Regions from separate parts of the Brevibacillus nitrificans genome, predicted to be linked through region 3. Evidence: riboswitches for the same ligand, from Rfam matches in the RefSeq annotation. Region 3 holds a riboswitch; each other region holds the start of a gene.

The links. A riboswitch is a leader RNA that binds a small molecule or an ion and turns the genes downstream of it on or off. The one in region 3 is predicted to bind cobalamin.
Region 1: linked by a shared signal. The riboswitch ahead of cobO (cob(I)yrinic acid a,c-diamide adenosyltransferase) and the one ahead of EDM59_RS11140 (energy-coupling factor ABC transporter permease) in region 3 are both predicted to bind cobalamin.
Region 2: linked by a shared signal. The riboswitch ahead of EDM59_RS00920 (ABC transporter substrate-binding protein) and the one ahead of EDM59_RS11140 (energy-coupling factor ABC transporter permease) in region 3 are both predicted to bind cobalamin.

The regions. Positions count from the first base shown of each region.
Region 1 covers NZ_RHHU01000010.1:157,544-168,255, reverse strand. The annotation lists gene EDM59_RS14415 (sirohydrochlorin chelatase) at 1-882, opposite strand, end outside; gene cobJ (precorrin-3B C(17)-methyltransferase) at 934-2,718, opposite strand; gene cbiB (adenosylcobinamide-phosphate synthase CbiB) at 2,796-3,749, opposite strand; gene EDM59_RS14400 (histidine phosphatase family protein) at 3,746-4,369, opposite strand; gene cobS (adenosylcobinamide-GDP ribazoletransferase) at 4,366-5,103, opposite strand; gene cobU (bifunctional adenosylcobinamide kinase/adenosylcobinamide-phosphate guanylyltransferase) at 5,100-5,645, opposite strand; gene cobD (threonine-phosphate decarboxylase CobD) at 5,642-6,748, opposite strand; gene cobO (cob(I)yrinic acid a,c-diamide adenosyltransferase) at 6,748-7,296, opposite strand; cobalamin riboswitch at 7,421-7,635, opposite strand; gene EDM59_RS14375 (hypothetical protein) at 7,884-8,312, shown strand; gene EDM59_RS31060 (hypothetical protein) at 8,309-8,572, shown strand; gene EDM59_RS14365 (spore germination protein) at 8,744-10,165, shown strand; gene EDM59_RS14360 (Ger(x)C family spore germination protein) at 10,173-10,712, shown strand, end outside.
Region 2 covers NZ_RHHU01000001.1:173,777-184,488, reverse strand. The annotation lists gene EDM59_RS00930 (phosphotransferase family protein) at 1-854, shown strand, start outside; gene EDM59_RS00925 (MBL fold metallo-hydrolase) at 931-1,878, shown strand; cobalamin riboswitch at 2,000-2,159, shown strand; gene EDM59_RS00920 (ABC transporter substrate-binding protein) at 2,342-3,328, shown strand; gene EDM59_RS00915 (FecCD family ABC transporter permease) at 3,330-4,367, shown strand; gene EDM59_RS00910 (ABC transporter ATP-binding protein) at 4,373-5,149, shown strand; gene cobU (bifunctional adenosylcobinamide kinase/adenosylcobinamide-phosphate guanylyltransferase) at 5,168-5,734, shown strand; gene EDM59_RS00900 (YitT family protein) at 6,011-6,664, shown strand; gene EDM59_RS00895 (hypothetical protein) at 6,842-7,324, shown strand; gene EDM59_RS00890 (hypothetical protein) at 7,631-8,113, shown strand; gene thiM (hydroxyethylthiazole kinase) at 8,135-8,944, shown strand; gene EDM59_RS00880 (hypothetical protein) at 9,021-9,224, opposite strand; gene EDM59_RS00875 (phospholipase A2 family protein) at 9,365-9,610, opposite strand; tRNA gene EDM59_RS00870 (tRNA-Ser) at 9,875-9,967, shown strand; tRNA gene EDM59_RS00865 (tRNA-Glu) at 9,974-10,047, shown strand; tRNA gene EDM59_RS00860 (tRNA-Val) at 10,149-10,224, shown strand; tRNA gene EDM59_RS00855 (tRNA-Gly) at 10,381-10,456, shown strand; tRNA gene EDM59_RS00850 (tRNA-Met) at 10,494-10,570, shown strand; tRNA gene EDM59_RS00845 (tRNA-His) at 10,588-10,663, shown strand.
Region 3 covers NZ_RHHU01000005.1:226,943-237,654, forward strand. The annotation lists gene EDM59_RS11115 (sigma 54-interacting transcriptional regulator) at 1-806, shown strand, start outside; gene EDM59_RS11125 (energy-coupling factor ABC transporter ATP-binding protein) at 1,296-2,153, opposite strand; gene cbiQ (cobalt ECF transporter T component CbiQ) at 2,150-2,953, opposite strand; gene EDM59_RS11135 (energy-coupling factor ABC transporter substrate-binding protein) at 2,950-3,234, opposite strand; gene EDM59_RS11140 (energy-coupling factor ABC transporter permease) at 3,231-3,992, opposite strand; cobalamin riboswitch at 4,135-4,332, opposite strand; gene EDM59_RS11145 (quinone-dependent dihydroorotate dehydrogenase) at 4,497-5,585, opposite strand; gene EDM59_RS11150 (GerAB/ArcD/ProY family transporter) at 5,732-6,832, shown strand; gene EDM59_RS11155 (spore germination protein) at 6,822-8,204, shown strand; gene EDM59_RS11160 (Ger(x)C family spore germination protein) at 8,201-9,373, shown strand; gene ald (alanine dehydrogenase) at 9,444-10,568, opposite strand; gene EDM59_RS11170 (PucR family transcriptional regulator) at 10,698-10,712, opposite strand, start outside.

The DNA of each region.
Region 1 (10,712 bases), on a different contig from region 3:
GTGATCATGGTGGTGATGCCCATGATGATGATGGTGATGATGTCCGTGTTCGTCATCGTGGTGATGATGGTGATGATCGATGTGCTCCATCGCTGCCAGTCGGTACTGACAGGTGTCGCAGTTCAGCTTGACTTCGCCGTGCAAGGCTTCCTCCACGCGGTCTTTCAGTACCTCTTTCAGCAGGGGATGGAATCCGAAATACTCCGCCATGGTGAACTGTGCGTCTGGATATTTCCCACGAAACTGCTCCAGCTGATCGCTCATCCGCTTGATCAATACCCCAGTGAACAGGAAGTACGGCAGCACCACCACATGGCGTGCCCCCAGCTTCAGGCAGCGCTCGATTCCTTCGTCATACAGCGGATAGGTCACACCCATGAACGCGGTTTCGACCCATTTCGCTTTGTAGCGCTCCCAGAACAGTCGGGACATTTTGTAAATATCGCTGTTGGCATCTGCATCGCTGCTGCCGCGTCCAATGACGAGAACAGCCAGGTCTTCATGCTCTTCGCCAGAGGCAAAGCCAGCATCGTTCATCCGGGTCGTCAGAATGTTGATGACTTCATCGTGAATGCCGATCGGGCGTCCGTAGATGAACTGGACGTGCGGATGCAGCTCCTTCGCCTCGTCGATCGCCGCAGGAATGTGGATTTTCGCATGTCCGGCCGAGAACAGAATGATCGGGATGACGGCTACGCGTGTCGCTCCGCGTTTGACGCAGGTGTTCAGCCCTTGGAGCATGTCCGGGCGTTCGAACTCCAGGAAACAAGTTTCAATGATCGGTACATCCAGCTCGGGTGCGAGCGAATTTACAAACTGCCTAATCTCTTCATTCCCGTCTGGGTCTTTGCTTCCGTGTCCGACAAATAATACTGCGTCCATGTAATCTCCTCCTGAAATCTGTATGGTTGTATCGTGAAAAGGTCAGCGCTGCTAGTCGCCGCAAGCCGCGTTTTCAATCTCTGCTTTCGCCGGTTCGCGCCAGGCGTAGCCTTCCAGCTCGCCTACCCGTTGGAAAAACTTGTGGAAGCGCTCGTTCGGGAAGGCTTCCTGTTTGAAACGAGTCACGATGCGCTCCACCACGGAGACGATCTCTTCCTTCGGGATGCCCTCTGCGACCGGGATACCGGAATGCGCGTTGCGTCCGACTGTTTTCGCTCCGAGGAACAGATCGAACTTGCCTTTGCGAAACACGATTCCGATATCTTCCTTGACTGCGCCGTAGCAGGCCATCCCGCAGCCGTTAAAGCCGATTTTCAGCTCCTTGGGCATTTCCTTGCCGCCCAGCTTTTGATGCAGCTCTTCTGCGAACGGAATACCGTCCTTTTTCTCGCCATCGCAAAAATCACAAGCTTTCACCGATACGACGTCACCAATCGGGCAAAGAATCAGTCCGAGCTGGCGGAGCTTTGTCGTGATGCTGTCCGGATTGGCAGTCGGGACCCGCAGGATCATCTGATGATGCGGCGTGTACTCCAGTTCGCCTCTTTCCCCGGCTACCTCGGCGAGTGCCATCATCTGCTGCGGCGTCATCTTTTTATTGGCAACACCCGGGCTAACCGCACACTCGAAAATCATTTCCGGCACAAAGGAGGATGCGGTACGCGCAGCTGGACTCACGCTCTGTGGCGCGACGATTCCTTTGGCTTCATTGGCAATGGTCAGTGCCTGCATCGCCCAATCCAGCGGCGTTTGCTTAGGCTCTGTCGCAGGCGGTGCCTCCAAAACAGCTGTCGCCGTCGTAGTCGAGAACTCAGCTAGGCTGGATGCGCCTGGCCCTTCCAATGGTGGGGAGAGCGTCACCGACTCACTGCCCTTCTCTTCGCGGGCGGATGGAGCAGATGCGATCGAGACTTGCGCTTCTGGCCTCATCTCGGCTTCTTCCGCCGCCTCCAGCGACCACGGCTCATTTTCTACACGCAAACGCTGATGCGGCTTTAGCGGCTGTTCATCTGCAGACAAGGTGTATTTGCGCTGGTAGCCGCGCGGGGTAATCATCTTTCCATCGTAGACGAACGTCGAGGTGTTACCGATAATCACGGTCGTCAGCATGCCGATATCGTGCTCGAGCATCTGCGCGAGCGTAGTCACTACGACATGCTCCCGTTCGCGAAACGCACTTTTGACGATCCCGACAGGCGTGTCCGGCGAGCGGTATTGGAGCAAAATGCGCTGCGCTTCTACAATCTGGCGCGTACGGCGACCACTGCGCGGATTGTACAGCGCGATGACGAAGTCTGCCATCCCTGCCGCATCGATTCGGCGGGCGATCAGCTCCCACGGCGTCAAATGGTCACTGAGACTGATCGTGCAGGCGTCGTGCATGATGGGTGCGCCCAAAATCGCCCCACAGGAGTTGATCGCTGAGATTCCCGGTACGATCTCGATTGGGACTCCAGTCGCTTCCGTCCAGCCCTTTTCCACCAGGACTTCGTAAACCAGACCTGCCATGCCGTATACACCGGCGTCGCCACTGGAGATCACAGCTACCTTTTTGCCCTCCTCCTCCGCTTGTCGCACAGCCTCACGAGCACGTGTCACCTCTTCTGTCATCCCGGTGCTGACCACTTCCTGATCCGTCAAAAGCTCACGAATCAAATCCACATACGTCGAGTAGCCAATGATGACATCCGACTCCTGAATCGCTTCCCGCGCCCGTTTGGTGATATGCTCAAAACTTCCCGGGCCAAACCCGATCACAAACAACTTGCCGCTCATACGGCCCCTCCTCTCCACTGGCGATGCCAGCGCTCCTTTTTCGTACTTTCTATCCCTGTTTCCATGTGTCGGGCACGTTACCTCAGCATGAAAGCTAACGCCATGCAAATGAGCAGACATAGCAAGGAAACCAGGTACATTAAACGAACGGTCGATTGAATATCTCCTGAACGCAAGGGTCTTAGCGGATCACCCATCCTCGCTCGATCGGACGGGACTCCCTGATAATAGTTCAGACCGCCCAGCTGCACCCCCAGAGCCCCTGCCGCGCCTGCTTCCGGCAAGCCGCTGTTTGGGCTTGGATGCAAATGCGCGTCACGACGAATCATTTCCCAGCACTGCCGATAGTCCAGATTCGCCAGTTGACTTGCCAACACCAGGAGAATGGCCGTGAGCCGAGCAGGAATGTAGTTCAGTACGTCATCAAAGCGGGCAGACGCCCAACCAAGATTCAGATACTTTTCATTCTTGTAGCCCACCATCGAATCCAGCGTATTGGCTGCCCGGTACGCCATCGCCAGGGGTGCCCCTCCAATGGCTGCGTATATCAGGGGAGAAACGATCGCATCCACGATGTTTTCCGCCACCGTCTCCACTGCTCCCCGGCAAATTTCCGATTCGTCCAAATGTTCGGTATCGCGACCCACTACCATCGAGAGCGAGCGCCTCGCCTGTGCAAAATCCCCAGCCAGCAAATGCTTCGCAATGTCCAATCCCGCATCTGCCAAGCCTTTTGTTGCGATCGTCGTCGAAATGAGCCAAGCACTTACGCACCAGCCAAGCAGGGGATGGATCCATGCGGCAACCCAGACGATCAGCCACACTGCTGCATAGCTGCCTGTGACAATCAGCAGCGGAAACAAGAGCCCCGCCCATTTCAAATGCTCTTCCTTTTTGACTCGTGCGCGGATGACTGCCTCCAGCCGTGCGATCCACCAGCCAATGATGACAACGGGATGCGTCAAGCCGCGCGGATCGCCTACTACCCGATCAATCAGGTAGGCTGCACCCAATATCAAAGCCTCGTTCATCTTGATCCTCTCTCGTTTCTAAGAGATTGCTTTACAAAGCATTGGCCGTTCCATTCCACGAGCATGGCTTCGCCGTTTTTCAAGCCTTCTGTCTGCCAGTAGCGACTCGGATTCTGCATGAGCCACGCTGCCTGAAACCAGCGGATGACACCGCCGTGTGTGACCAATACCTTTGTCGCTCCCTGCTTTTGTGCGAGTGCTTCACGAAGCATTCCTCGCAGCCACCCGTCGACCCGCTCCCCCAGCTGCAGCAAGCTTTCGCCGTCTGGCGGGCTGTACGCAAAAGGATCGTCGTACCACTGTGTTGCCCGCTCTTTGTCTCTTTGCATCAGTTCCTCGTATGTAAGCAGCTCCCATTGGCCAAAGGACAGCTCTCGCAGCGCAGGGACCGTTACGATCGGCACGCCCCAGCGAGACGCAAGGGGCTTCGCCGTCTGCACGCAGCGCTGCAAATCACTGGAATAGAGCTGAACAGAACCGTACTCCTCCCGCGCCAGTCTCTGTGCGAGTTCCTCTGCTTCACGCAGCCCTTGCTCGTTCAAAGAAACATCACTGTGGCCCAAATACCGCTTTTGCCGATTCATTTCTGTCTCTGTGTGGCGTATCCAGAGCCATTTCATCCCCACCAGCTCCCTGCCAATACGAGCAGCATGACTGCCTCGCTGCTCTCGATCACAGCCCCGTAGCAGTCGCCGTTCAGGCCTCCAAGCTTGCCTGCCACCGTACGCGATAACCACAGGGCAAACAGCAGCGATACCGCGATGGCTGTCACCGCTGCCCATCCGCCGAGAAACCATCCTGCTGCGAGCAAGAAGAGATAGCTGAGCCAGATGGCAAATGAAGACAGGCCTTCGCTGATGCCCTTGCCAATCCCTTTCTCAGCGGATAGATACGGCCAAAAGCGGATCGACAGCAGCACATGCGTCCTCGCCGCGAATGGCACAAGGACGAGCAGCGCCCATTTGGCAGAAGCCATTTCAGCCAGGGAAGCCGTTTTGAGCAGCAGCAGCAGAATCGCTGCCAGCACGCCCATCGCACCTACACGGCTGTCTTTCATTATGGCGAGAATTTGCTCTCGCGGTCGGCTGCTGCCCAGACCATCCGCCAAGTCCATCCACCCATCCAGATGAAGTCCTCCGGTGATGTACACCCAGACTGCAAGCGTCAATACGGCCGCAAGCAATGGGCTGAAGAGATACAACGCTGCTTGATGTATCGCACACAGGATGAGCCCGATCACGATCCCTACAACGGGATACCCATTGACACTCTTCTTCCAAGCCGTATCCGAAGGCTTCAGCCACGGGACGGGAATTCTCGTAAAAAACGCAATCGCATGCCACAACGCATTCATCCTTTTATCCTCCACGGAATCCCGGACAACACTGCGTAGACAGCATCCGCCTGCCTTGCCGTCATTTGATTGACGTCTCCCAGCACATCGGCGAACCAGCGCCCCAGTCGGCTCAAGGCTACTCCACCGAGTCCGACCTCGCTGGTAACGGCGATGACCGTCTGCTTTTGACGAGCGTCCTCTATCGTCTCCAGCCATTCCTGCGCGTCACGAAGCACTTCCCGCGTAATGGCCTCGCTTCGCAGCTCCTGCTCGGGTACGCACATCAACCGATTGCTCACCCAGGTCGACAGGCAATCGATGAGCACCACCTCATAGCCGGCAGCTGGAGCAATAGACGCGGTCAAACGCCCTCCTACCTCTACACAGCCCCAGCTTGCGGGGCGACGCGCCTGATGCCGCGCGATTCTCGCTGTCATTTCTTCATCCCAGGCTTCACCCGTTGCTACATAGAGGACAGATTCGCTCGTCTTTTCTGCCAGTTCCTCTGCAAATCGGCTCTTTCCAGAACGCACTCCACCTGTTACGAGGATGAGGCTCATCGCTCCCACCTCCCACCGCACCAGATGTCGCGCAGGGCTGACACGAGCTGTTCGTTTTCCTCTCGACCACGAACAGCCAAGCGCACATCATGTGCAGTCAAGCCGGGATACATGGCACAGCTGCGGATCAGGATTCCTTTTTTGCCGAGCAGCTCTTGCAATTGCTCCGCTGTCTTCTCTTTGGGAGAGCGAACCAGCAGGAAGTTGGCTTCTCCAGCCCATACCTTCCACCCCAGCTCTTCCCGAATGAAGCTGGTGAGGTAAGCTCGCTCCCCGGCAATCAGCTCTCGCGTCTTTTTCTCGTACTCCTGCTCTTGCAGACACAACTCGCCCGCCCGCAGCGCCAGGGCATTCACACTCCAGCTCACCTGCTTTTCACGCATGCGACCGATCACATCTGGATGCGCTATGGCATAGCCGAGCCTCAGTCCGGGGATCGCGTACATCTTGGTCATGGAACGCATGAGGATGACGTGTGGAAAGCTTTCCAGCTGGTCCGCCAGCGTATACTGTCTCTCCTCCTCCACGAAGTCGAGAAACGCTTCGTCCACGACCAGCCACGTCTTCGTCTGCTCCGCCCAGTCCGCCATTTTCACCAGCTCATCCGGCTGGTACAAAATGCCCGTCGGATTGTTCGGAGATCCGACGAAAACCAGATCCGCCGCTTCGAACAATCGGTACACCTCGCCCATCTCGGGCTTATAGCCGTTTTCTTCCACGCCGTAGCAGCCGACGACTTTTGCACCAAACTGGGTGGCCAGCTGCGCGTATTCGGAAAAGCACGGATAGACCACTCCGACCGTCTGCGGTTGAAGCCCTAGTATTGCCAGTGCCATAGCTTCCGCTGCTCCATTCGCTGGCAAGAGCCACTCTTTTGGCAAGCCCAGACGTGTAGCCAAAGCGGCCCGGAATACTCGATGCCCAGGGTCTGGATACTGCGTGACATCGGCTATGGAAGCCACCAGCATTCGTTTGACACTCTCCGGCATCCCGAGCGGATTGATATTCGCGCTGTAATCGAGAAAGTCCCCCGGAGACACTCCAAATCGCTCTGAAGCTGTCAGCAGGTTCCCGCCATGCCCAAACGTTTCTATGACGTTCATCAGAATTCCACTCCAAGGACGGCAGGAATTCCTTCGTCGTAATAGTGCTTGATCGGCTTCATCTCTGTGACCAGATCGGCCATGTCCATGATCTCCTGCTTGGCGCTGCGTCCGGTAATTACGAGGTGAATGTGCTTCGGTCTGCTTTTGATCGTCTCTAGGACGTCTTCCAGCGGCAGTACGTCATCAATCGGGAAGCGGTCGATCGCCAGCGCATTGTTCAGCTCATCGAAAATCACGACATCGTAGCCCCCGTGAAGGAGCTGCTCTTTTGCATAGCCCCACGCAGCTTGCAGCGCCTCGCGATGCTCTTCTGGCGTCTTCGTCCAGGTAAAGCCAATCCCTTTTTGCACGATGTCGATGCCAATCTTGTCAAACACGAGCTTTTCGCCATAGGTACGATCCGGTGATTTGATGAATTGCACCATCAGCACTTTTTTCCCACGTCCGGTCGCACGTACAGCCAGCCCGAGCGCCGCCGTCGTCTTCCCTTTTCCGTCTCCTGTATAGACCAGCAGCAAGCCTCGTTTTGCGTCTTGTTTACTCATGGAAAATCCTCCTGAAAATCAAATAAAAAACGCTTTGTTCTCCTTCATGCAAAAAAAGGAAAACAAAGCGCGGATGGCAAGCAAGCAACGATCCTCACCTCTTCCTTTGACCCGAAGGAAATCAGTGTAAACACAAAAACAGGCAGGTCTCCTGGCTCGAGGATCATCGCTTTCCTTCTCCTTCCCGCTCCCTATTGGGCAGTGGATGGCAGACGCCGTGAAGAAAAGCTCCTCTCTTACAGTGGCGGGACCGCGTTGGCATTTCACCAAACTTCCCTTTTAACCTTGCTCCTGCAAAAGGATTTCGCAGAAACAAGGACCTGTTTGTACTAACGTATTCAGTTGTCATTCACTCCTATGACAAACACTTGTTTTAATAATAGCAAATGCCTGTCGGGATTCAAGCAAAAGCTGGCAAAAAGGTGTTTTCCCCCTCTAGTAAAAAGAACTTCTCTAAAATCCTTTTACAAAATTTAGCAATCTACTACAGCAATGATTAGGATATATTTTCCATACAAGGAGTGAGAGAGTTGTCATCTACAGCTAGGTTATCGTCTCCCATCCGCTTGTTTTTGATGGGAGTTGTCTTGATCGCATTGTTGCTTGTCCACCTTCCCGTACAGGCTGCAGAAAAAAGGATAGAGGTTCCGGTGAAGCTAACCGTTGCTCCAGGAAATTACGAGCTTGGGGATGAAATTACCTTGGAAGCTGTAACTGAGAGGATGGGAGATTCTTATGAGGTGAAAACAGGAGATAAGCTGGGAGAGCTTCATGTGGAGACCACCCTCGAGGAGGGGAAATATATTTCGAGAATGTCATTTCTGGCCGAATACATCGGCGAGAAGACTTTTGACTACTCCATTTCTATGTACGGTGATGGGCAGGAATGGGTGGGACATGCCTCCGTTTCGATTCGGGTGAAAGATAACACGCCTCCGATGCTTCCTTCTGTGGATTCAAAGTTGCTGAAAACCCCAAAATCACCGTCACTCTCTCCCCCAATACCGCTTACATGAAAGCCGGGGAGGATATCTATCTTTCTGCCGCCTACATGGTCCAAAAGAGTCCAGCGTTTTCCGATCAGCTCATCACCTGGAATCAGCCTGGCCTTGATAAAATCTTTGGAACTTACGATGAAGAGCTCGGCGGATACCGATACCTCTATCGCTTCCATCCAGAGAAAAAAGGTACCTACAATCTCGAGGTGACCTTCCAAATGGAAAGCGATGGGGTGAAAAGAGAAGGCAAAGCGAAAACAAAAATATACGTTCGGTAAGGAAAAACGGGTACTCTGCAAGTCATTCTCTGGCTTGCAGGAGGTACCCGTCTTTTATTTGCTGCAAAGAGGACTCCCCTCCCTTTTCTCCTTTTCTTGGATATTTTGGCAACTCTCTTAACAAACTAATCTTAATAAGGAGAAAGTTGGAAGGGAGTGAGCGAGTAACCGATGCTTGATGCCGTCCTGCAGAAATTGTCTTTGTCGATGGATGTAGCCGTTTACCCTGTCGTCTCCTCGCCTTACAAAATATCGCTTGTCTATGTGTCGAGCATTGTGGACAAAAACCAGCTGCTCCAGTTTGTCATCCGACCTCTAACTGAGCATATGCCATGCGTGACAGATGATCCTGCCGAGAGCTTCCGATGGTGCAACGAATATTTGCCTGTTGCTGAAAAACAGCAGGCCTCATCCGTACAAGCGTGTGTGGAAGGTATTTTAGCGGGAAAATGTCTGATCGCCATCGACGGATTGTCTGCTGGCCTCCTACTCGATACAGCCAAATTTCCAACTCGCGCCATATCCGAGCCGACTGCGGAGACTTCGATACGAGGTCCCCAAGAAGGGTTTACGGAAGAGCTGGAGATCAATATCTCTTTAATCCGCAAGCGCCTGCGTGACCCCAGGCTCCATTTTGAAAAAATCATCATTGGCCATACCACAAAGACGAATATCAGCGTCGTCTACCTGTCTTCTCTCGCGGCAGATGAGACCGTGAACAAGATATGTTCACGTCTGCGTTCCATACAAACAGACAGCGTCCTGGAGAGCGCTTACCTCGAAGAATGGCTGCAAGAAACCATTTGGTCCCCTTTCCCAACGCTCTTGAACACAGAGCGCCCTGACGTAGTGACTGCCCACCTGTTAGAAGGAAAAGTAGCCATTTTGACAGAGGGTACACCTACCGCCATATTGGCTCCCATGACTTTTTTCCAAATGTTCGTCACCCCCGAGGACTATTATCAGCGGTCGGAGTTTGCCACCTTGCTGCGCTGGCTGCGGATTCTGGCGTTTCTTTTGGCTGTGTTCACGCCTGGTCTGTATATTTCCATCGTTTCCTTCAACCAGGAGCTGCTCCCCACACCGCTTTTGATCAGCCTTGCCGCCCAAAGAGAAGGAGTACCTTTTCCCGCTTTTCTCGAGACTCTCCTGATGATGGCTATTTTCGAGGTACTACGCGAAGCTGGACTGCGGATGCCGCGAATCGCAGGGCAAGCGATCTCCATCGTCGGTGCCCTGGTAGTGGGAGAAGCAGCTGTCGCGGCAGGACTGGTCTCGACAGGCGTGGTCATCGTCGTCTCTGTGACCGCCATCGCCAATTTCGTCGCTCCCAATTACAGCTTTGGCATCTCCCAGCGAATCATCCAGTTCCTTTTTCTATTCCTGGCAGGCTTCATCGGGCTCTTTGGCCTTTTGTGCGGCTTCCTGCTCCTGTTGATCCACCTCGTTTCCTTGGACTCATTTGGTACCGCCTATTTCGCCCCTCTTGCTCCGACAGTCCTATCTGACTGGAAAGACACGCTGGTCCGTGCCCCCAGAAAGTGGATGCATACGATGCCGAGAATCTTTCGCCCCAAGCGGAAAGTGAGGTGAATGACTGATGCCCCCTGCCAAATGGAAGCTGCCCGTTGTCGTGATCCTAGCCTCCTTTCTCCTCGCTGGATGCTGGGATATGAAAGAAATCAATCAGCTGGCGATCGTCAATCTGATTGGGGTAGACCATCACAAGAATACTGACAAGCAGGAGCTGTACTATCAAGTGATCAACCCAAAAGGGATCGCGACACAGGCAGGAGCTCCCGAGAAAGCGACGGTTTACACATACCGATTCATCGGAAGACTGGGCGATCAATTTGAAGATATTTCTCCCGACGTCATCCCCCGCCAGCTTTTTACGCAGCATTACCAGGCGATCGTCGTCTCCGAGCGGTATGCAAAAAGCGGTCTGCGAGAGTTGCTGAATTTTAAGGAAGGCCATCCTGAGCGCGGCACGAACGTCTATCTTCTCGTATCCGATGCGCCTATTGACCGGATCATGGATTCCTTTATTCCACTCGAACCGCTCCCTGGCCGTTCCATGCGATCCATCATTGAAAATCAGTCGGAAATGACCGGAAGAATCAGTACCCACACGAGAATG
Region 2 (10,712 bases), on a different contig from region 3:
TCCACCACGTTCAACAGCTTCAGGGAGGAATTTCCTCCCTGATTCATCGTATCACGCTGCGACGATCGGGGGTAGAGGAGAGCTATGTCGTCCGGCAGTTCAACAACGAGGATTGGCTGCGGGAAGAGCCGGACTTGGCATGGCATGAAGCGGAGAGTCTTCGGCATGCGGAGCGATTGGCGATACCGACGCCAAAGCTGATCGCCTACGACGAAACAGGAGAGCATGGCAATGTTCCTGCACTGCTCATGTCTCACCTGAACGGCTCCGTTGTTCTAGAGCCCCGTGACAAGCAGGGATGGATCCATGGACTGGCGAGCACACTCGTCACCATACACAACAGCGATACAGACGACTTCCCCTGGAAGTACGCTACATACCAAAACCTCGAAAAACTGGAGGCTCCGGCTTGGGGAAAGGATCGAGCCATGTGGCAGCAGGTAATCGACTATGTAAAGCGGCCGCGCCCGGCCTTTCCTCCGAGATTTATTCACAGGGACTATCACCCGACCAATGTGCTTTGGGCAAATGGAGAGGTAAGTGGGGTGGTCGATTGGGTGAATGCTTGCGTGGGACCAGCGGGCATTGATGTAGGTCACTGTCGAGTCAACCTTGCCCAGCTCTATGACGTAGAAACGGCTGATGCGTTTTTGACGGCGTACCAGCAGGAAGCAGGAGAATCTTTTAGGTATGACCCGTACTGGGACCTGGTTTCCTTGACTGACATTTTGTTTGGACCGCCTCAGGTGTATGCCGGCTGGACAGCGCTGGGCTTTACAGGCTTGACCGATGCCCTGATCGCTGATCGTCTCGAAGAATACGCCAAAAGCTTGGTGGAGCGAATCGCTAGGTGAAGTGATTGGTTTTCGCCTGTTCCCTTCTTATGGTAAAGTGGAAATATTCCTATCCAATAAGGAGGCAAGAGCGGAAATGCAGCCAAAAGAGCCACTCCAATTGGGGCAGCGCATCCATCTGATTGACGGTTTCGACATGGGTTGGCCAGAGAGAACAGGCACCTATGTCATTGAGGAAGAACAATTGACCTTGATCGAAACAGGGCCAAGCCCTTCCGTTCCATATATTCGGGAAGGCTTGGCGAAGCTAGGTTATACGACAGAGCAAGTCAAATACGTGATCGTGACCCACATACACTTGGACCATGCGGGTGGAGCCGGCTTGTTTTTGCAGGAATGCCCGAATGCGACCATCGTGGTTCATCCAAAAGGAGCGCGTCACTTGGTTGACCCCAGCAGACTGATAGCAGGTGCACGTGCTGTTTACGGCGACCAGTTTGACGAGCTGTTCGACCCGATCGTACCTGTTTCAGAAGACCGACTGATGATCAAGGCAGACAAAGAGACGCTTCAGATTGGGCCGAATTGTACGTTGGAGTTCATGGATTCTCCAGGGCATGCCAATCATCACTTCAGTATTTACGATCCGGTCAGCAACGGCATGTTTACCGGGGATACGGCTGGCGTGCACTATCCTCAGCTGCGTCAGGAAGGGATTCATTTCGTGTTGCCATCCACGTCACCCAATCAGTTCGATCCAGACAAAATGCTGGCTTCCATCGAGCGATATCGGGAACGAAAGCTGGACAGGCTCTACTTCGGACACTTTGGCATGACTGACCAGGTAGAGGACGCATTTCGTCAAGTCAGCGAGTGGCTGCCTGTTTTTGTTCGGGAAGGGGAAGAAGTGCTGGCACAAGGCTTGACGCAGGACGAGCTCGCGCAGCGGCTCCTGCATCGCGTCACTGATTTCCTGCGACAATTGGGAGTGGCAGACGAGCATGAGATTTACAAGATCATTCAGGTCGATCTGTCTGTCTGCTCCATGGGCATCGTAGATTACCTGCAAAAGAAAAACGGATAAAGCAAGAGCGGCTTCGCCAGCGAATTCTGGTGGAGCCGTTCTTGTGCTGGGAAGATTTCTAGTTTTTTTTCCTAAGGAATGCTATCATGGTGGGGAAGTATGAGAGCATGGGACAATTGGATAGGAGTACTCGCAAACAGGTGCCTCGCGTTGACAAACGGACGAGGTGAAAAGGGAAGTCGGTGCAAATCCGGCGCGGTCCCGCCACTGTAAAAGGGTGTAACCCGAAAGAAGGGTTTCTTCCCGAAAGCCAGGAGACCTGCCTGTATGCTTACCTGCTGGGTTCCTTCGCGGAAAGGATCGGCCGGATTGATTGTCTATGGCAGATAAAGTTCAATGCGATTTCGCCATTTGGGACCTGAAAAGCCGACCCTTCACTTCTAGCGTAGGAGTAAAGGGTCTTTTTGCGCTCGCTTATGGCAGATTCGCCTAGGTCAACGAGAGAAGAAAGGAAGTTTTTGAAATGAAACGATTGTGGAAAATGTCCATTCCGTTCCTGGTTGCCGTAAGCCTGGTCGGATGTGGAAATAACCAGCCTGCGCAGCCAGCTCAGCCTGCAGCACAAGAGCAAGCAGCGGCACAGAAACCGGCAGAGGCGACGACAAAGGAAACGGTATATCCTTTGACAGTCACGGATGCCACGGGAAAAGACGTGACCTTCCCAAAAGCACCGGAGCGGATTGTCTCGACCTCACCTGCGGAAACAGAAATATTGTTTGCACTAGGGCTGGATGATCGGATCGTCGGAGTGTCTGATTACGATGATTATCCTGATGCAGCGAAGTCGAAGCCGAAAGTCGGCGGGGTTGTAAAGCCAAACGAGGAAGCCATTTTGTCCCAAAGTCCTGATTTCGTCATTGGCGGAATTTCCATGGAAAAGCCTGTGGCAGAAAAATTGAAATCGTTGGGCATGCCTGTCTATGTGACACAGCCAAAGAAGCTGGATGATATCATGGGCAACATCTTGGCGATGGGAAAAATTACGAATAAGCAGGAGCAGGCAGAGAAACTGGTCGCGCAAATGAAGGACGACATCGCCCGCGTACAGGATGCCGTGAAAAACGTAAAGCCGGAAGACCGGAAAAAAGTTTACCTGGAGTTTTCTCCTGGCTGGACCGTGGGAAAAGGGGAGTTCATGGACGAACTGATCTCTCTTGCCGGTGCGACGAATATTGCTTCGGATACAGTAGGCTGGAATCCGATCAGCGTGGAGAAAATCGTCAAGGATGATCCGGATGTGATCCTGTATGCAAATGGCATCACGGATGAAAAGACAGGGAAGCAGCTTGAGGATATCATCAAGAATCGGAGCGGCTGGGATAAAATCAAAGCGATTCGTGAGTCGCAAATTTACGGAATGGATCAAAACACGCTGTCTCGCCCTGGCCCGCGGATTACCCAGGGCTTGAAGGAAGTCGCAAAAGCCATTTATCCAGATCTGGTGAAATAGGATGAAAGGGAGACTGGTTATCTGGAGCGGGGCAGGCCTTTTGCTGTTGCTTGCATCCGTGATCATTAGCATTTCGCTTGGAGCAGCGAATTTGCCGCTCTCTCAAGTCTGGCTGATCATGCTGCATCAGGTGCCGGGCCTCTCCGAAATCGTATCAGTGAGCTGGCCTGAGTCAGCCGAGCAGATCGTCATGAAGGTTCGCTTTCCACGGGTGGTACTGGCTATTTTGGTGGGCGCTTGTCTGGCGCTGGCTGGGGCTGGGTTTCAAGGAGTACTCCGAAATTCCTTGGCTGATCCGTATACCATGGGAGTGGCTTCCGGATCGGCTGTGGGGGCTGCCTTTCTGATCCTGTTTGGCCTGCATATATCTTTTCTTGGCGAGTGGAGTACGCCTGTCGTAGCGTTTTTCACGGGCTTTCTCAGCTTGTGGATCGTGATGCGCTTGGCGAATACACAGGGGAAGCTGCAGACGGAGACGCTGCTATTGTCTGGTGTTGTCGTGCAGGCTTTTCTCGGCTCACTCGTGTCCTTTATGGTCTCGCTCTCCGACCAGACCGTCAATGAAATTGTGTTCTGGTTGATGGGAAGCCTGTCTTTTCGCGGTTGGCAGTTTACGTATGTATTGTTCCCTTATCTGCTCGTCGGCCTGATCATTATGACGACGTATTCGCGTGCACTAAATCTGTTTTCGCTAGGGGAAAGGCAGGCAGCTCATCTCGGGGTGCATGTGGATCGGACGAAGCTCGTCGTGCTGATTGTCGCTACGCTTTTAACGGCGGCAGCTGTTTCCATTTCCGGAATTATCGGCTTCGTCGGCCTAGTCGTTCCCCACCTGGTACGCATGATGGTCGGGCCAGATTATCGTATCCTTTTGCCGATGTCCACGATTTTTGGCGGGATTTACGTCCTTTGGGCAGATACGCTTGCCCGGATGCTGCTGGTGCCGACAGAAATTCCATTGGGTGTCGTTACGGCGTTCCTGGGTGCACCGTTTTTTGCCTACCTTTTGAAAAAGAACAAGCGGGTTGGAGGGAGATAAGTCCAGTGATTGAGGTAGCTTCCGTACATAAATCGTACAACGGCAAGCAGGTCGTGAAGGACGCCCGCTTTTCCATAGCTCGTGGCGAGTTTTTTGGCATTATCGGCCCAAATGGAAGCGGAAAATCCACCCTGCTGAAAATGATCTCAGGGGTTGTGCCTGCAGATGGCGGTGAAATTTCCCTGAATGGCAAACGAATGGGCTCCTATTCCCGCAAAGAGCTTGCGCGCCTTTTGGCTGTCCTCGAGCAGGAAGCCCTCCCTCCCGTTGGCTTTCGCGTGCGGGAGGTGCTGGAGATGGGAAGATTTCCTTATCAGAACTGGTTGGGAGAAGAACCAGAGGACCCGACTCCGTTGATTGAAGAAGTCATCGAAAAGCTTGGACTCGGCGAGCTTACCGAGCGGACGCTGGACCAGCTAAGCGGTGGAGAAAAGCAGCGTGTCGCTTTAGGAAAAGCTTTGGTACAAAAGCCAAGGGTGCTGCTGCTGGATGAACCGACGACGTTTTTGGATATTGGGTACCAGATTCAGCTGATGGATATTGCCCGCAGCTGGCAGAAGAACACGCACGTAACAGTCGTAGCTGTCCTGCATGATCTAAATTTGGCTTCGCTCTACTGTGATCGGATTCTGATGCTGCACAAAGGAAATCAAATCAGTGTAGGGAACCCCCAGGATATTTTGCAAAGCGCGCTGATTGAACAAGTGTACGGAACGAAACCAATCGTGATGGAGCATCCCGTGCATCATCGTCCACAGATCATCCTGCAAGCAGGGTCATGATAGAAAAGGGGGAACCTCATGGTCGTGCTGATTACGGGTGGCGCCAAGAGTGGCAAGAGCTCATTCGCCGAAAAATATGCGGCGCGTCTGGGTGCAAAGGGGATCTATATCGCTACTTCCCCCGTTTTTGATGAAGAACTCGAGGAGAGGGTCAAACAGCATCAGCTGCGCAGGGCACAGGCAGCTATTCCATGGGATACCATCGAAGAGCCGCATGAGCTAACTGCCATTCTCCGAGAGCTGGCTGCAGCCGCAAAGCTGTGGGAGGAGGAGACGGTAGTTGTGGTGGACTGTCTGATCCTCTGGCTGTCGAATTGGCTGCTGCGTTTTGAGCAGGACAGGGCAGTGGAACGAATCGAGGAGCAAATGGCGTTACTTGTGGACACGCTGCGAGCTTTCCCTGGAACGCTGCTGCTGGTGACCAACGAGGTCGGATACGGCATCGTTCCCGCATATCCGCTGGGGCGCCTGTTTCGCGATCTGGCAGGTGTCATGAACCAGCGAATCGCCGCGGTATGCGATCGGGTCTTTCTCGTTACGGCTGGTATTCCGGTTGAATTGAAAAGCAGGGAGTTCATTTTCTAAGGCGCGGACCTGGCTCAGGTTCGCGTTTTCGTCCTTTTTGTGGTATCATAAAAGAAAAGCAATGGAAGGGATCAGGATACCATGCGTCCCTATAGGACGATCTGGAAACGTTTTGACCTCTCCTACATCTAGCTTCGTAGTAGTCGTTCGTCACTTTTAGACGACCAACCTACTACGGAAGCGAGGTCTTTTGTATGAGTAGCGACTTATACCTGCGAATTACCTCCCTAGTCGGTTGGCCGTCTGTGCCAAAACCGACAAAATTGCGAGGAATTCATGATGAGGAGAGCGCTGCAAGTAATCCGACGGTATAGTTTGATTTTGTTTGGCGCGTGTTTATTAGCTTTTACCTATTATCACATCAATTTTCAAAACCACCTGTCTGAGGGTGGATTCGTTGGTCTGGGTCTGGTGGCGAAATACGCTTTTGACCTGTCTCCAGCGACCGTGATGCTCTTGCTCGACATCCCACTATTTTTGGTGGCTTGGCTGGTAAGAGGACGTCAATTTATTGGGGATACGATCTTGGCATCCCTGTCGTTTACCGTTTTCTATGATTTGTTTGAACGGTATTCGCCGCTTGTCGTTGACTTGAGCAGCATGATGCCTGTGGCCTCTATTCTTTCCGGTATTTTGACTGGATTGGGCACGGGATTGGTACTGCGATTTGGTGCAGCTACCGGAGGGGACGATATTTTGTCCTTGCTGCTGAGCAAATACACGGGCCTTTCGATTGGTACCATTTTTCTCTTGCTGGACGTCATGGTTTTGACATTGTCTTTCTGGTATGTGCCTGTAAAAGAAATGGTCTTTACGATCTTGGCAGTTGTCATTTCCAGTCGCGTCATTACGTGGACAGTGACTTCCCATGCAGTGGTTGCCGAAGAAGGCGAAGAGGGTCATGGAAGTGTATCCGTGACACACAGATAATAGTGAGATTCTTGTTGAAAGACGTGCGAATAGAAAAGAAAATGGGAAAGACCTTGCCTGAAGGATTGGGCAAGGTCTTTTTACGTAATATTTGGTACCGTAATATTTCGCGCGCGAGTAGATAATATCGAATAGGAATGCCATCATCTTATGTAGGACGAAAGAAAGGAAATGCGTATGAGCGAAAATTTCTTTGGAAACTACAAGGAATTTGTGGTCGTCCCCATGGAAGAAAATGAGGAAGGAATTGAGGAGGTATTTGTCCCACAGGATTATTCGGTTCATTACATTCTCACCTTCTCGCTGTACGATTCCTGCATCTCAAGCTGGAGAGAGGCGAGCAAATACCATCTGGACGCCGAGAAAAGCTTGAGAAAAGTGGTGGAGGAGCTCAACGCAAAAAAGAAAGGGATCGTTCGCCTGGAATTGCTGGAAATAGATGATAAGACAACTTATTTTGTAGTAGCATTATCTTGGAAAGACCAGAAAGAAGAGGAAGAAACTGTTCGGCGCAACATCCACTATTTTTTGGAAAAAGATTTTTCGACGGACCTGCTGATTGGGGAGAAGTGGTACCAGCTAATCGGCGCCAAAGGTAAGTTTGAGCGCCGCCTTTTTGCCTACAACATGGAGAAATACGAAGCACATCTATCGTCCTAAAGGAAAAACTGGGCATAATATCCTGTGTTTTAGACAAAACGTGAGTAATGTGATGCAGGGAGACTCTGAAGCGAAGGCGAATCAAGGCATAAGTAGGAGATAACTACAGCAGAATGATTGTGTCATCCCGTGAAAATCGGTTCCAATGTAACATAAATCCCATCACATATACATCCGATACCAGAATAGAGACGAAAAAGGGAGACAGGGGAACATATGCCTACATATTACTACTTCAGTTGCCAGAAATGCCGAACTCGCGGGGGAGTTTTCGGTGAACAGGCATGGGGTTGGGGGAACTTTGACATGATCGAATCCTTCAAATACCTTGCCCATCATATTCATACATGCGGAGAAGATTCCATCCGTGTCATCTCCGAAGAGGAAGATAATTATATTGATCAATTACATACGGAATACAATCACTTTTTAGAAGAAACGAAACATATTTTTCCCCATTCAAAGGACTGGGCCTTCCTGGTCAATTGGAAGGATTTATCCGTGGATGATTTAAAAGAGAAGTGGGTCGAAGAAAATCGGATTGGCTACGAGGATGAACGGACGAAAGTCACAGGCGTTCTCGAGCAATACGAGCTGATTCAAGGAGATGATGGACATCCCCGTTACCATGGCTACGTCGTGCCAAAGGAAGGGGAGCGGGTAGCCGTAATCGGAAGTGCCAGACAATTGCCTCTTGTAGGTAGATCCTATATCATCATAGGGGTGGGGCGGGAACATGCAGAGCTGGGAAACGTATTGGAAATACATAAAATCATTCCTGACTCCTAATACAGAAAGGGGCATTTTTTCATGAGCATCGATCGAGTCGGACAAGCATTGGAACAAGTGAGAGCGGTGAATCCGCTCATTCATAATATCACGAACGTTGTCGTCACCAATTTTACGGCCAATGGACTATTGGCGCTCGGAGCCTCTCCCGTGATGGCGTATGCCAAGCAAGAGGTTGCGGACATGGCGAAAATAGCAGGTGCACTCGTGCTGAATATGGGGACTTTGGATGACAAGGTTGTGGAAGCCATGCACATCGCAGGGAAATCTGCGAACGAACACGGTGTTCCGGTTCTCTTTGACCCGGTGGGGGCAGGAGCAACTGCTTATCGAACGGAAACAGCGCAGGAATTGGTCAAGAGCGTAGCCGTTTCCATCGTGCGAGGGAACGCGGCCGAGATCGCGAATGTAGTGGGGGAGTCTTGGGAAATCAAAGGCGTCGACGCGGGAGAAGGAAAAGGAGATCCTGTGTCACTGGCGAAACAGGCGGCGAAAAAGCTGGGGACAATTGTCGCAATCACTGGCAAGGAAGACGTAATCACAGATGGGGAACGCACCTATGTGATTCGTAATGGACATCCGATTCTGACCAAAGTAACCGGAACGGGCTGCCTGTTGACATCGGTTATGGGAGCGTTCGCAGCAGTTGGCGAGGACAGACTGTTTGCGGGAGCTGCCGCACTGGTGTGCTATGGGGTAGCGGCCGAAAAAGCAGCCGCGAAAGCTGCTGGTGAAGGTCCGGGCAGCTTCCAAATTCAATTTCTGAACCAATTGGCAGTGATGACTGTAGATGATGTGCATAGACAAGGACAGCTGGAATTCCTCGAATAAGCTCCTCGTCTTAGCAACTGGTTCCTGCAAATAAAAAAATCCCCCCAAAGCGGGGAGAAAATGATCCGGACTATGACTAGGCTAGGTATGTTAGGGCGTAGCTGTAATTGCGCAACGCATATGATAGCAGCTTCTTCTGATGTTCGGAAAGAGCGAGGAATATGAATTCGACTTGATCATTTTCGTAAGGACGTAAATAGAACTCGGAGATTCCATGGCAAATGATTTCTCTCTTTAACGCCACTGCCACTTTGGCGTCCGTGCAGATGTGCAATTCCACGGTGCTACCCTCCTTGGACATTAACTAGAGTACCAAATAATTACTGGGAATTGTATACAATTTGTGTCAGGATCATGTCCAAGTTGTTACCGATTTTTGTATGAAGATCGACTACAAAGAGTATTCTGTCAATGGTCGCTTTAGCGGTTATCTGGGATGCATTTACTGCGTGTAAAATAAGCCGAGATCATGGCGGCTACTCTGCCCTTTTCGGTGGAGAGATCATGCTTTTTGCTTGCCAAGCATCTGAGTAGCTCCTTGTCGCAGCTGCAGGAAAAATAACCGCGCTTTTCGTAGCAGCGATCGTGCCTTTTGCAGCATCTGTCGATCTCGTCGATCGGTGCGCCAGGTCCAGAACAGCCGGGGCCGCACCAATTTCCATACAAACAAGGCAATTGATTTCGACGGCGCTTTTTATTGAACAATGAGCATCACCACGCTTGTAAGAGTTACTGTTAGATTATTGGAACAGGGGCAGGAATGCTTTAGGCAGGATGCCCTTCTTTTGGAGAAAGTTCACCATATTGCTCCTAGGAAAGGGAGCCGAATTTTGACATTTTTAATCAGCCAAAAACTTATGAAACAACTCTTGAAATGATAGAAAAGATATGATAGATTATTTCTTGCCGAGCAAGTTGGCAAAAGAATAGGGATGGATGTCCGAGCGGCCGAAGGAGCACGATTGGAAATCGTGTAGGCGGGGTCGACCCGTCTCGTGGGTTCAAATCCCACTCCATCCGCCATATTTTGGCCCGTTGGTGAAGCGGTTTAACACAGCAGCCTTTCACGCTGTCATACAGGGGTTCGAATCCCCTACGGGTCACCTATTACCCACACTCGTTGTTGGTGCTTTCGCAAAGGACTCGGGATATGCTGCAGAGCATACCGTCACTCTGTGGGACCCGACATGAGTCGAGGGATAGCGGAGGCTTAGCTCAGCTGGGAGAGCATCTGCCTTACAAGCAGAGGGTCGGCGGTTCGATCCCGTCAGCCTCCACCACCACGTTTTCGGCTCGGGAACTCACCGTTCCGGTTCACCCTCGAAGAGAATACAGAGGAGTTTTGCTCGGGTACTTCAGATCTTGCTTGTCAGCGCAGAATTTTCAGCGTCGCCTCGCAAGCGGGAAGCGATCCCGTCAGCCTCCACCATTCACATGCGGACGTAGCTCAATTGGTAGAGCGTCGCCTTGCCAAGGCGAAGGTCGAGGGTTCGAGACCCTTCGTCCGCTCCATCGTAATTTTAGTGTTGTCGTGTTTAGGAAAAAACTTGGCGGTGTAGCTCAGCTGGTTAGAGCGTTCGGTTCATACCCGAAAGGTCGGGGGTTCGATTCCCTCCGCCGCTACCAAATAGATCGACTGTATGGCGGTCGTGGCGAAGGGGTTAACGCACCGGATTGTGGCTCCGGCACTCGTGGGTTCAAGTCCCATCGATCGCCCCATACGTTTTGAAAAGAGTGTGATGGAGAGATCTCTGTCACACTCTTTTTC
Region 3 (10,712 bases):
CCATCAATTGTGCGGCCCTGCCGGAGACCCTCTTGGAAAGTCAGCTGTTTGGCTACGAGGACGGAGCATTTACGGGCGCTTCTAAAAACGGGAAAAAGGGACTTTTTGAGATCGCCCATAACGGGACCGTATTCCTCGATGAAATCAACTCGATTTCCCTGCATTTTCAAGCCCGGCTGCTGCGCGTTCTGCAGGAAAAGGAAGTGGTCCGTGTCGGTGGGTACAAGGTCATCCCGATTAACATCCGGGTCGTCGCTGCTACCAATGAGGACCTGCTCCCTCTCGTAAAAGCAGGGAAATTCCGGGCGGATCTCTACTATCGGCTGAACGTTTTAAAGCTCCAAATTCCTCCGCTGCGCGATCGATTGGAGGATATCCCGCTTTTGACCAAGCAGTTTTTGCGCTATCAAAACATCGAGCTGTACCATCACATCGAGCCCTGCATCGAGAAATTGTGTGCAGAGCTGCAGAAGTATACCTATCCGGGGAACATTCGCGAGCTTTACAATATTTTGGAGCGCTTCTCGATCCTTTGCGAGCCACAGAAGGTACAGGATTATGAGACCTGTCGAGAGATCATCTGGGAGTGCATGGAGGACCGCTCTACGGATCTTGGGGGGAGCGACCAGAAGCTGGAGTTTGACCTGCACGAAAGCTATCGGGAGAGCTTGATCGCGGCAGAACGCGTCATCATGACCAAGTACATCGATAAATATTATGGGGATAAGACCATGCTCGCTTCCAAGCTGGGGATGGGGCGAACTACTTTTTATCGGAAGCTGAAGGAGCTGGGGATCTCGTATTGAATCTGGGAATCCCAGAACTGAGCACCTTACCTGGAAGCTGGGTGGAGGGGCGGAAAAGGGAGAAAACGCTCCAGCTTCTTGGGTCCCTTGCCAGGAGGTATCTCTGCACGGCTCCAGGAAAAAATGGAAACCGCGTCCAAAGTAGAGATCCCAAGCCGCGTCTCAGAGGTGGACGCTTACAAGCGTGTTTCCCTTTTTTCCTTCCACCTCGGCCGGGTCCCAAAGAGCTTCGCTTATTTCTCCCTTTTCCTGAGCTAGCCTTTTACTTTTTCTACGTGCTTTCCTATTTTCATTACTAGAAAAAATGGAGAACCGCTTTCATCGCAAGAAGCCTTTATAGCTTTTGATTCTCGGCATTCCAGTACCATCCCCATATCACAGTCTAGCGATAGACCTCACCGTCATGTGATTGGACTTTCTGGAAGCAGCCTATCTTTTTCGTGTACTGCTTTCATGCGATCTCGGACAATCAAAAAGCAGGAGGCTCCTCTATACCGAGGCGACCTCCTGCTTGGCTTCCAGTCTTTTTTTCAATTCCTCTACGGATTGCGGGATTCCCGCTCCCAGCTCATTTTTCAAGTACGCGGGCAACAGCTCCCATACTTCGGCGACCAAGGGAATTCCGAGATGCAGGCTTTCCAGCAGCTCTTTTTGGGACAAGACTTCCTGCGGCTCTCCCGCAAAAATGAGCCTGCCCCCATCCATCACACAAATCCATTCCGCCCATTCAAAAGCGATATCCATATCGTGCGTAGCCATCAACACCGTCGTGCCGCTTCTGTGGATCTGATCCAGCTCGCGCATGAGGTTTTTCGTTTGATAGCGGTCGAGATAGGCTGTCGGTTCATCGAGCAGCAGCAGCTCCGGCCCCAGGACCATCACTCCCGCCAAAGCGAGGCGGCGTTTTTGTCCCAGACTCAGGTGATGGATGGGAACATCGGCAAGCTCGGTCAATCCGAACGACTCGAGCGCCCTCGCGACCTTTTCCCGAATCACCTCAAGGGGCAGCTTCTGATTAAACAAGCCGTAGGAAATGTCCTCCGTGACGGTGCTTGCAATCAGCTGATGCTCTGGGTCTTGAAAAACCAGCCCTACCTTTTGCGTCATTTCCTGCAAAAAGGACCGTTTGTACACAAACGGAGTGCCCTTCCAGAATAGTTGCCCTTGCTGGGGCTGAAGAATGCCGTTTGCGTGCAGAAACAACGTGGATTTCCCACAGCCGTTTCGTCCGAGCAGCGCGCATTTTTTCCCGGCCGGAATCCCAAAGCTCACCCCGTTCAGCACCGGCTTCTGGCCACCCGGATAGGTGAATTGCAGATTGGAAAACTCCAGTAACCATGATGTCAAAACCGCCAACCTCCCGTCAGACACTCTAGCAGCACCAAGGCGATGCAACCGAGAATAGACTCCCATTCGTAACGCGGCGAGCGTGTATGTATGCGCAGGCTTTGTACGTGGAAGCTGTCAGAATAGCCTCTCGCTGCCATTCCCATGGACAGAGACTGGTATTTTCTCATCGCCCTCACAAAAAGCTGAGTAGCCACCATCCCGACATCACGCAGCAGCGCGCGAAATCCTCTGTGCCCACCACGGGACCGCTGCGCTACCCACAGCTGAAAGGAAGCGTCCAGCAGGGCAAAAATAAACCGATACATGATCATCAGCAGATCCGTAACCAGCTCCGGCATACCGATTCGGCGGAAGACCTGCAAAATTTCTGCGAAAGGAACCGTGAAAAGCAAAAACGAAAAACAGGCGAGACTGCCCAACACCCGATAGAACAGCTCCAAAGCCCGGCTGACAGACGCTTGCCCCACATAGATCACATAGGAGCCAACCTCCCACGACAGCACGGCACCTGCCGGTGGTGCCCCTATCCTGCTTTGCGTCAAATCGAACAGGATCGCAGGCAGACCCGCGATAAAAAAGGAGAGGGGAAGGATCAGAAACAGGAGATGAGCCTTCACGGGTATGCGGGCATAGCCGATGACCCACACCCCCATCCACAGAAAGACCAGTAGCTGAACCAGTGCATGTCCCGTCAATACAAGGAGAAGCAGCACGCCCCCGAACAGGAGCTTGTGCTCAGGCGATATATCCCTCAGCCTGTTTTGGTAGGACAAGGTATCAAGCTGCTGCCAGTTCATTTCTTTCCTTTTTCTGTGCGTCCTTTAAAGACACCGACTGCATAGCCAACGACTCCTGCCCCCAATGCCGCCTGTACCGCGAACAAAAGGCTCTCCGTTTCTCCTCCAGGCGGTTCAATAAACGGTTGGAACCACGGCTCATAATTCGGTGCGATTTCCTTGATCGCCTCTTCGGCTGCTCCGTCCGCTCCCCCAAACTCGGAATCTTTAATGAACAGAAGCGGCAGCACCGCCAATACCACTACTCCGAGGAGCAGCAACCAGTTCATTCCTTTTTTCACAGTGATTCCTCCCGTTTCAATAAGCGTAATTGCACGAGCTCTTTTGTGTTGTACGCTTGCAGCCAGTTCCATACAAGCACGGTGAGCAAGCCTTCACTAATCGCAAGCGGCACCTGAGTCACAGCAAAAATGCCTGCGAATTTGGCAAACGAAGCGAGTACACCGCCCGATTCAGCAGGAAACGCCAGTGCAAGCTGAATCGAGGTCACTACATAGGTAGACAAATCAGCTAAAGCCGCCGCTGCAAATACGGCAAGACGCTGCTTGCCGCTGCGTGCGATCAGCCGATAGATTCCGTAGGCAACCATCGGTCCCACAACCGCCATCGAGACTGCATTTGCTCCCAGTGTCGTCAATCCCCCATGAGCCAGCAGCAAAGCCTGGAACAGCAAAACCATACTGCCCAGCACAGTCATTGCCAAAGGTCCGAACAAGATCGCGCCAAGCCCTGTTCCTGTCGGATGAGAGCTGCTTCCCGTCACCGACGGGATTTTCAGTGCGGACAGCACAAACGCGAACGCCCCGGATACCCCCAGCAAAAGCTTCATCTGTGGATGCTCTTTTACAATTCGATTGATCGAACGCAAACCGAAAATGAAAAACGGCAGGAATACGACCCACCAGAATAAAGCCCAAGACAGTGGCAAATACCCTTCCATAATGTGCATCGCGTGTCCGGTCTGCGGTTCATTGAACATGAAGTAGAGAATAAATCCAGCAATCAGCAAGCAGCTAGATACCAGCCTGGAACGATTCATGATGACACTTCCCTCCCTTTTCCAATCCTTTTTTGGCAAAAAAAAACTCATCCCCAAAGTGGACGAGATCCGCGTACACAAAACAATAGACTGACCTGGCAGTCCTATTGCCTCGTATTCACCTCTCCTTTCCGCGAAGGTTTCTGGGTGTGGCTGTAAGGTAGGTCTCCTGGCTTCCAGATCCTTGCACTCTTCGTCCTTCCCCATAATTCTATGAGTGGATTCTAATCGAAGAGAACTCCTTGGTTACAGTGGCGGGACCGCTCGGGACTTTCACCCGATTCCCTGTTACCCCGTATGTGTGTTTGCACATACAGGCACCTCATGCCGACAATATGAAATTCCTGGACATGACCGAGATGTCCATCAACATTATACTGCAAGTGACTGAAAAAGAGAACTATTGGCAATGGATTCGACTTGTGGGTACGTGTTACGTATCTGAACAAAAAAATCGGCGCTCCCTCTGAGAGGACCACCGATTGTCTTGCAAAAGAAAGACTTTTATTTAGCGTCTACCCCGACCACTTCACTGATATGCGTAAATCCATCCCGCGCCATCAGCTTCAGCAGCTGTTTATTGATTTGCTTGGCGATGCCAGGCCCTTGATAAATCATCCCGGTATACACCTGTACAAGGCTTGCGCCGGCGCGAATCTTGTTGTAAGCATCTTCCCCGTTGTAAATGCCGCCAACGCCAATGATCGGTACTTTGTCTCCGATTTCCTGATAAATCTGTTTGACCCAGGCCGTAGAACGCTCGGTCAACGGTCTTCCACTCAAGCCGCCCGCTTCCTCCGCGTTCGGATGGTTGATTACCGCTTCACGAGAGAGCGTCGTATTCGTCGCGATGATGCCGGAAATGCCCTCTTCAACCGCCGCATGTACGACGTCGTGCATTTGCTCCTCCGACATATCGGGAGCCACTTTCAACAGCACCGGCTTTTTCTTTACGCCTCGCGCTTCCAGCTCCGCCGCCTTTTCCCGAACGGCACGCACGAGCACACGCAAGCTTTCCGTTTCCTGCAGGTCGCGCAGATTCGGCGTATTCGGCGAGCTGATGTTGATGACGAAGTAATGACCGTACGCGTACAGCATGTCCATGCATTTGCTGTAATCACTCGCAGCTTCTTCATTCGGTGTGACCTTATTCTTGCCTATGTTAATGCCGATCGGAACATCCGAGTAGGCGAAGTCAACCAAATGCTGAGAGGCATGGTAGGCACCATGATTGTTAAAGCCCATCCGGTTGATGACAGCCTGATGCTCCGGCAGACGAAACAGCCGCGGTCTTGGATTGCCCGGCTGTCCCTGCGGGGTAATGGTTCCTACCTCCACAAAGCCGAAGCCAAGTGCTCCAAGCGCATGATAGACTTCTGCATTTTTGTCAAAGCCTGCTGCCAAACCAACAGGGTTGGGAAATTTCAGTCCCCACAGATTGGTTTCCAGTCGCTTGTCCCGCAGCTGATAAACCATTCTCAAGAGCGCCTTCCCCGGAGCGGAATCCTCTGCCAGCTTCAGGGCGTGAATCGTCTTTTCATGAATTTCTTCAGGGTCCTGCTGAAACAGATACTGGCGTATAAGCTGATACATCGTTGTAGCACTCCTCGCTCCGTTTTTTCCTCATAGTAGAATACCACATTTTCATAGGGGGGGTAACCTTTATCCGTGATACATATTTCCAAGAGGGCAGGCAAATCCTAGCAGTACCCCCAGTATGGAGGTGAAGAAGAAACGATATGAAAGTCGATGGGAAAATCGGAATCAACCAAGCGATCATGACAATGATGCTGACGATCGGAATCACCAACCATGTCACTGTCATTCCGCTTATGCTCAGTGCTGCCAAACGTGATTCGTGGCTAAGTGTCCTGCTCTCCTCTATTCCTTTTGTTGCGTGGGCATGCATCCTTTCCTTCATAAACACACGTCTTCACCAGCACTCCTTGCATCATTGGCTTAGACGTACGAGTGGAAAGTTCGTCAGCTACCTCATTCTCATTCCCCTATTGATTTGTCTTTACGGGATGGCACTCGTACATCTTATCGATACGCAAACGTGGACAACGGTAAATTATTTGCCTCGGACTCCAGAGTGGTTTACCGCTCTCGTGTTAATGGGCATCTGTATCCTCGCAGCCTTTGGAGGAGTCGCGCCGCTAGGCATTACTTCATCCATCCTGCTGCCTTTCGTGGCAATGCTGGGCTTTTTTGTTGCTTTTGGCAATGTGGCAAAAAAAGATTACACCTTGCTGCTGCCTGTCTTTCAAGACGGCTTTCCTCCGATTCTGCATGGGATGCTCTATGCGGGTGGAGGATTCTCTGAGCTGGTCCTTCTTCTCTTGCTTCAGCATCACGTGAGGAAGCCGCTGCGACTCGTCCATTACGTCACGATGATCGCCATCGTCATTATCCTTACCCTGAGCCCACTAACCGGAGCCATCGCTGAGTTTGGTCCGATCGAATCAGCACGGCAGCGCTTCCCTGCCTTTGAACAATGGCGTCTGCTCTCGATTGGCAAAGACATCGAGAACATGGAATTTTTTGCGATTTTCCAGTGGCTGTCGGGCTCCTTCGTCCGCATTTCACTCTGCCTGATGCTGCTGACAGAGATTTTGGAGGTACATACACCTAAGGCTCGAGCCATCGTGCTGACCCTATTAGGAATCAGCATGATTATCTTTACCAGCCTCCCCTTTAGCGACATGCAATTCGTCACGTTTTTAACCAAGGTGTACTACCCTCTCTACTTGCTCATCACTGTACTTATTACACTCGTAATCGCTGGCATTGCCTTGTGGAATCGCAAAAGAGAGGGGAATGCTGACCATGACGCGTGAGGAACACCTGGAGAGACTGTTTTCTCACTGTGGTGATGTCATAATTACTCGCTTCATAACCGCAGAAAATCAACCCATGCTCCTCGTGTACTGCCAGGGACTCGTCGATCTTCATCACATGCAGGAGGTTGTCATTCCTCAGCTCGACAGCCGCTTGTCGGAAGGCGATCTGCGCGCGCTCCCTATTTCCTTTCTCAGCAGTGATGAGGATATGTGGGTAGATCGTTTATTTGCCGGGGTTCTGCTGCTTTTTCTAGGTGAACTGCCTCCTTTTGCCTGGGATATCTCCAGCCGTCCCCAACGCTCGACCGAAGACGCAAATACAGAGGTGTCTATCAAAGGACCACGCGATGGCTTTATCGAGGACCTCTCCTCGAATGTCGCACTCGTCCGAAAACGACTGCGGACACTCTCTCTTGCCTGTGAGTTTTTGACGCTCGGCACTCGTTCCCGATCGGAAGTGGCACTCCTCTACATGAGGGACGGAACCCCACCGGACATCGTAGAGACAATCCGCGACCGCCTGATTAGCTCCAGTTCGAAAAAAGTCATTAACAGTGCCATTTTGGAACATAAGCTCAGCGATCAGGCCTACTCCCTCTTTCCTCTTGTCGATTACTCCGGCCGCCCTGATTTTGTGGTCTTTATGCTGATGGAGGGGAAAGCCGTGGTCTTGGTCGATGGGTCACCCGTTGCCCTCATCGCTCCTGTCACACTGCTTGAACTGATCAAGTCGCCTGAGGATGATCAATATCCGGTCGGGTATGTATGGTTGGAGCGCATCCTGCGTCTCGGCGGCATTTGGATCTCTGTTTTTCTGCCCGGCTTTTGGATCGCCTTGTCCGCTTACAATATCGAGGAGTTTCCTTTTCAGTTGCTGGCGACGATTACCGAAGGGCGAAAAGGTCTGCCTTTTTCAGCGCCTATGGAATTGTTTGGCGTACTGTTCATCTTTGAATTTTTACGGGAAGCTGGTGCCAGACTGCCGAAGACTGTCGGACAGACTCTGGCTCTCGTTGGGGCCTTGATCATCGGGGATGCGTCGATCCGCGCCGGCTTTACGTCGCCCTCGATGCTCTTCATCGGGTCGCTTACGGTTGTCGCCTCTTTTACATTGATCAACCAATCGTTGAGCGGCGCTGTGACCGTAGCCCGTTTTTTTGTCTTTTTGCTATCTGCAGTAGTGGGCACATACGGGTTTGTCGTCAGCATCATCATGATCATTTACTATCTATCGACGCTGACCTCTATCGGCAGGCCCTACTTGCTCCTGAAGTCTTCCAACTTTCTGTCTACCCTGTTTCTCGTTTTGTTCCGACCGATCATCAGCCTCTTTCAGCGAAGCTCCAAAAAAGGAAGGGATGTCAATTGAGGAGAAAATGGATCACCAGCGTCCTTCTCACCTGCTTGCTCACCCTACTTAGCGGCTGCTGGGATCAGAAATCCATTCAAGATATGATTTACCTGTCAGCGTTTGGGATCGATTACGTCGACAACGAATACGTCATCTACGCCCAATCATCCGATCTGGCCAGTGTCGCCAAGCAAGAGGGGGCAGCGACGGGAGTCTCTCCTCCTGCCGTAGTCTCGATCGGCCGGGGGGAAACGCTGCAAAACGCACTGGACAACCTGCAAAAGAACTCCCAGGTGCCGATGTTTGCAGGCTTCATTTCCTCTATTATCTATCACGAGCGGCTGTTGAAAAGAAACATTCTGCCCTCCTATGATATTTTGAATCGGTACGGTCTGGTGCGTTATACGAAATGGGTTTTTGGGACGCGTGAGCCTCTCCAGGATGTCCTCAGCAACCATGCCTTGACAGGCTTTTCGCCTTTGATTTCCCTGCTGCACCAGCCCGAGGAGGTCTATAAGCAACGCTCTTTTATAGAGCCCATCCAATACTACAAATTTATCGAGCGCTTCTGGAATCCTAGCACGACGATCTCCTTGCCGAACATTACGATATACGAGCGTTCTTGGAAGGAAAATAACAAATTTGTTTCCCGACTCTCGGTAGATGGGATCCATGCCATTCATCGCGGGAAATGGGAGGGCTTTTTCCCCAATACGGATTTGCTCGGTCTGCGCTGGATGAATCCACACACAGAATTTGCCGGGGTCATTATCCGTGAAAATGGGAAGCCCCAAGCAACACTGCGGATTAAAAATGTACGCCTCGCTGTTCACCCCGTTCGAAAAGGCGTCAAGCCTACCTTTCATGTCCATATCTACATGAGAGCTTTTGTTCGGGAAGTGATGGGGGAAATCTCCAACGAAAAGATCAAGCGCATTGCGGAAAAAGAAGTGATTGAACAAGTCCAGGGGACCTTTTTGAAGGGAGTCGAACGCGGGGTCGACCTATTCGGGTTTGAAGAAACCCTGTACAAAAGAGATGTGGAAGCCTGGAAGCAGTTTGCCAAAAATCACGAAAACAAAATATCAGCAGAAGCCCTCGACGGGGTAACGGTTCACTTGTACCTGAGTGACTCAGGCAAGATGAAGCAAAATTGGTTTTACCCGGATGATCTTCTGCCCAAATGACCAGTCACGTAAAAACAGCCCGCCCTCGTTCTTCAAGGGCAGGCTGTTGGCTTTTATTTCGATTGGCAGCTTAGTTTTTCACCAGCAGAACTTCTTCAACAGAAGCATATGGCAGGTTGTGAGCGTCCGCTACTGCTTTGTAGCTTACTTTTCCGTCGATGACGTTCACGCCTTTTGCCAGTGCTTTGTTGTCGCGGATCGCTTGTGCGTAGCCTTTGTTTGCCAGCTGAACCGCATAAGGTACGGTTACGTTGGTCAGAGCCAGTGTGGAAGTGCGAGCAACCGCACCTGGCATGTTTGCTACTGCGTAGTGAATAACGCCGTGTTTTTCATACGTAGGGTTGTCGTGAGTCGTGATGCGGTCGATCGTTTCGATGGAACCACCTTGGTCGATCGCTACGTCTACGATTACGGAGCCTGGAGTCATGTCTTTTACCATCTCTTCGGTTACGAGACGAGGAGCACGAGCGCCAGGGATCAGAACCGCTCCTACCAAAAGGTCAGCTTTTTTCACAGCGCTTGCGATGTTGAAGGAGTTGGAGATCAGTGTTTGCACGCGGCCTTGGAACAGGTCGTCGAGTTGACGCAGGCGATCAGCGTTTACGTCGAGGATCGTCACGTTTGCACCCAATCCGAGCGCCATTTTCGCTGCATTCGTACCTACGATACCACCGCCGATTACTACGACTTCGCCTTTTGGAACGCCAGGTACGCCACCGAGCAATACGCCTTTGCCGCCGTATTGTTTTTCCAGGAATTGTGCACCGATTTGTACGGACATGCGGCCTGCTACTTCAGACATTGGCATCAGAAGCGGCAATGCACCATTGTCGAGCTGAATGGTTTCGTAAGCGATTGCAATCACTTTTTTCTCCATCAGCGCACGAGTCAGCTCAGGTTCTGGAGCCAGGTGCAGATAAGTGAACAGGATTTGGCCTTCGCGGAAATGACCGTACTCAGATGGAAGTGGTTCTTTTACTTTCATGACCATCTCGGCAGCCCATACTTCTGCAGCCGTGTCAACGATTTTGGCACCTTGTGCCGCATAGTCTTCATTTGTGAAGCCGCTGCCCAGACCTGCGTTGTTTTCTACGAGTACGCTGTGTCCGTTTTGTACAAGCGCTGCTACACCTGCTGGGGTGATAGCTACGCGATTTTCGTTGTTTTTAATTTCCTTCGCAATTCCGACGATCATGATAGGTAGTCCTCCTTGGAAACGCCGATTTGGTGAGATTGGTATCATTGTACAGCGTTTTTTGCGTCCATTTCCTTGGGGATTCCTTTAATCTTGTCGTCCTCTTGTTTGTGAAAATCCACAAACGAACTACCGTTCGCTATT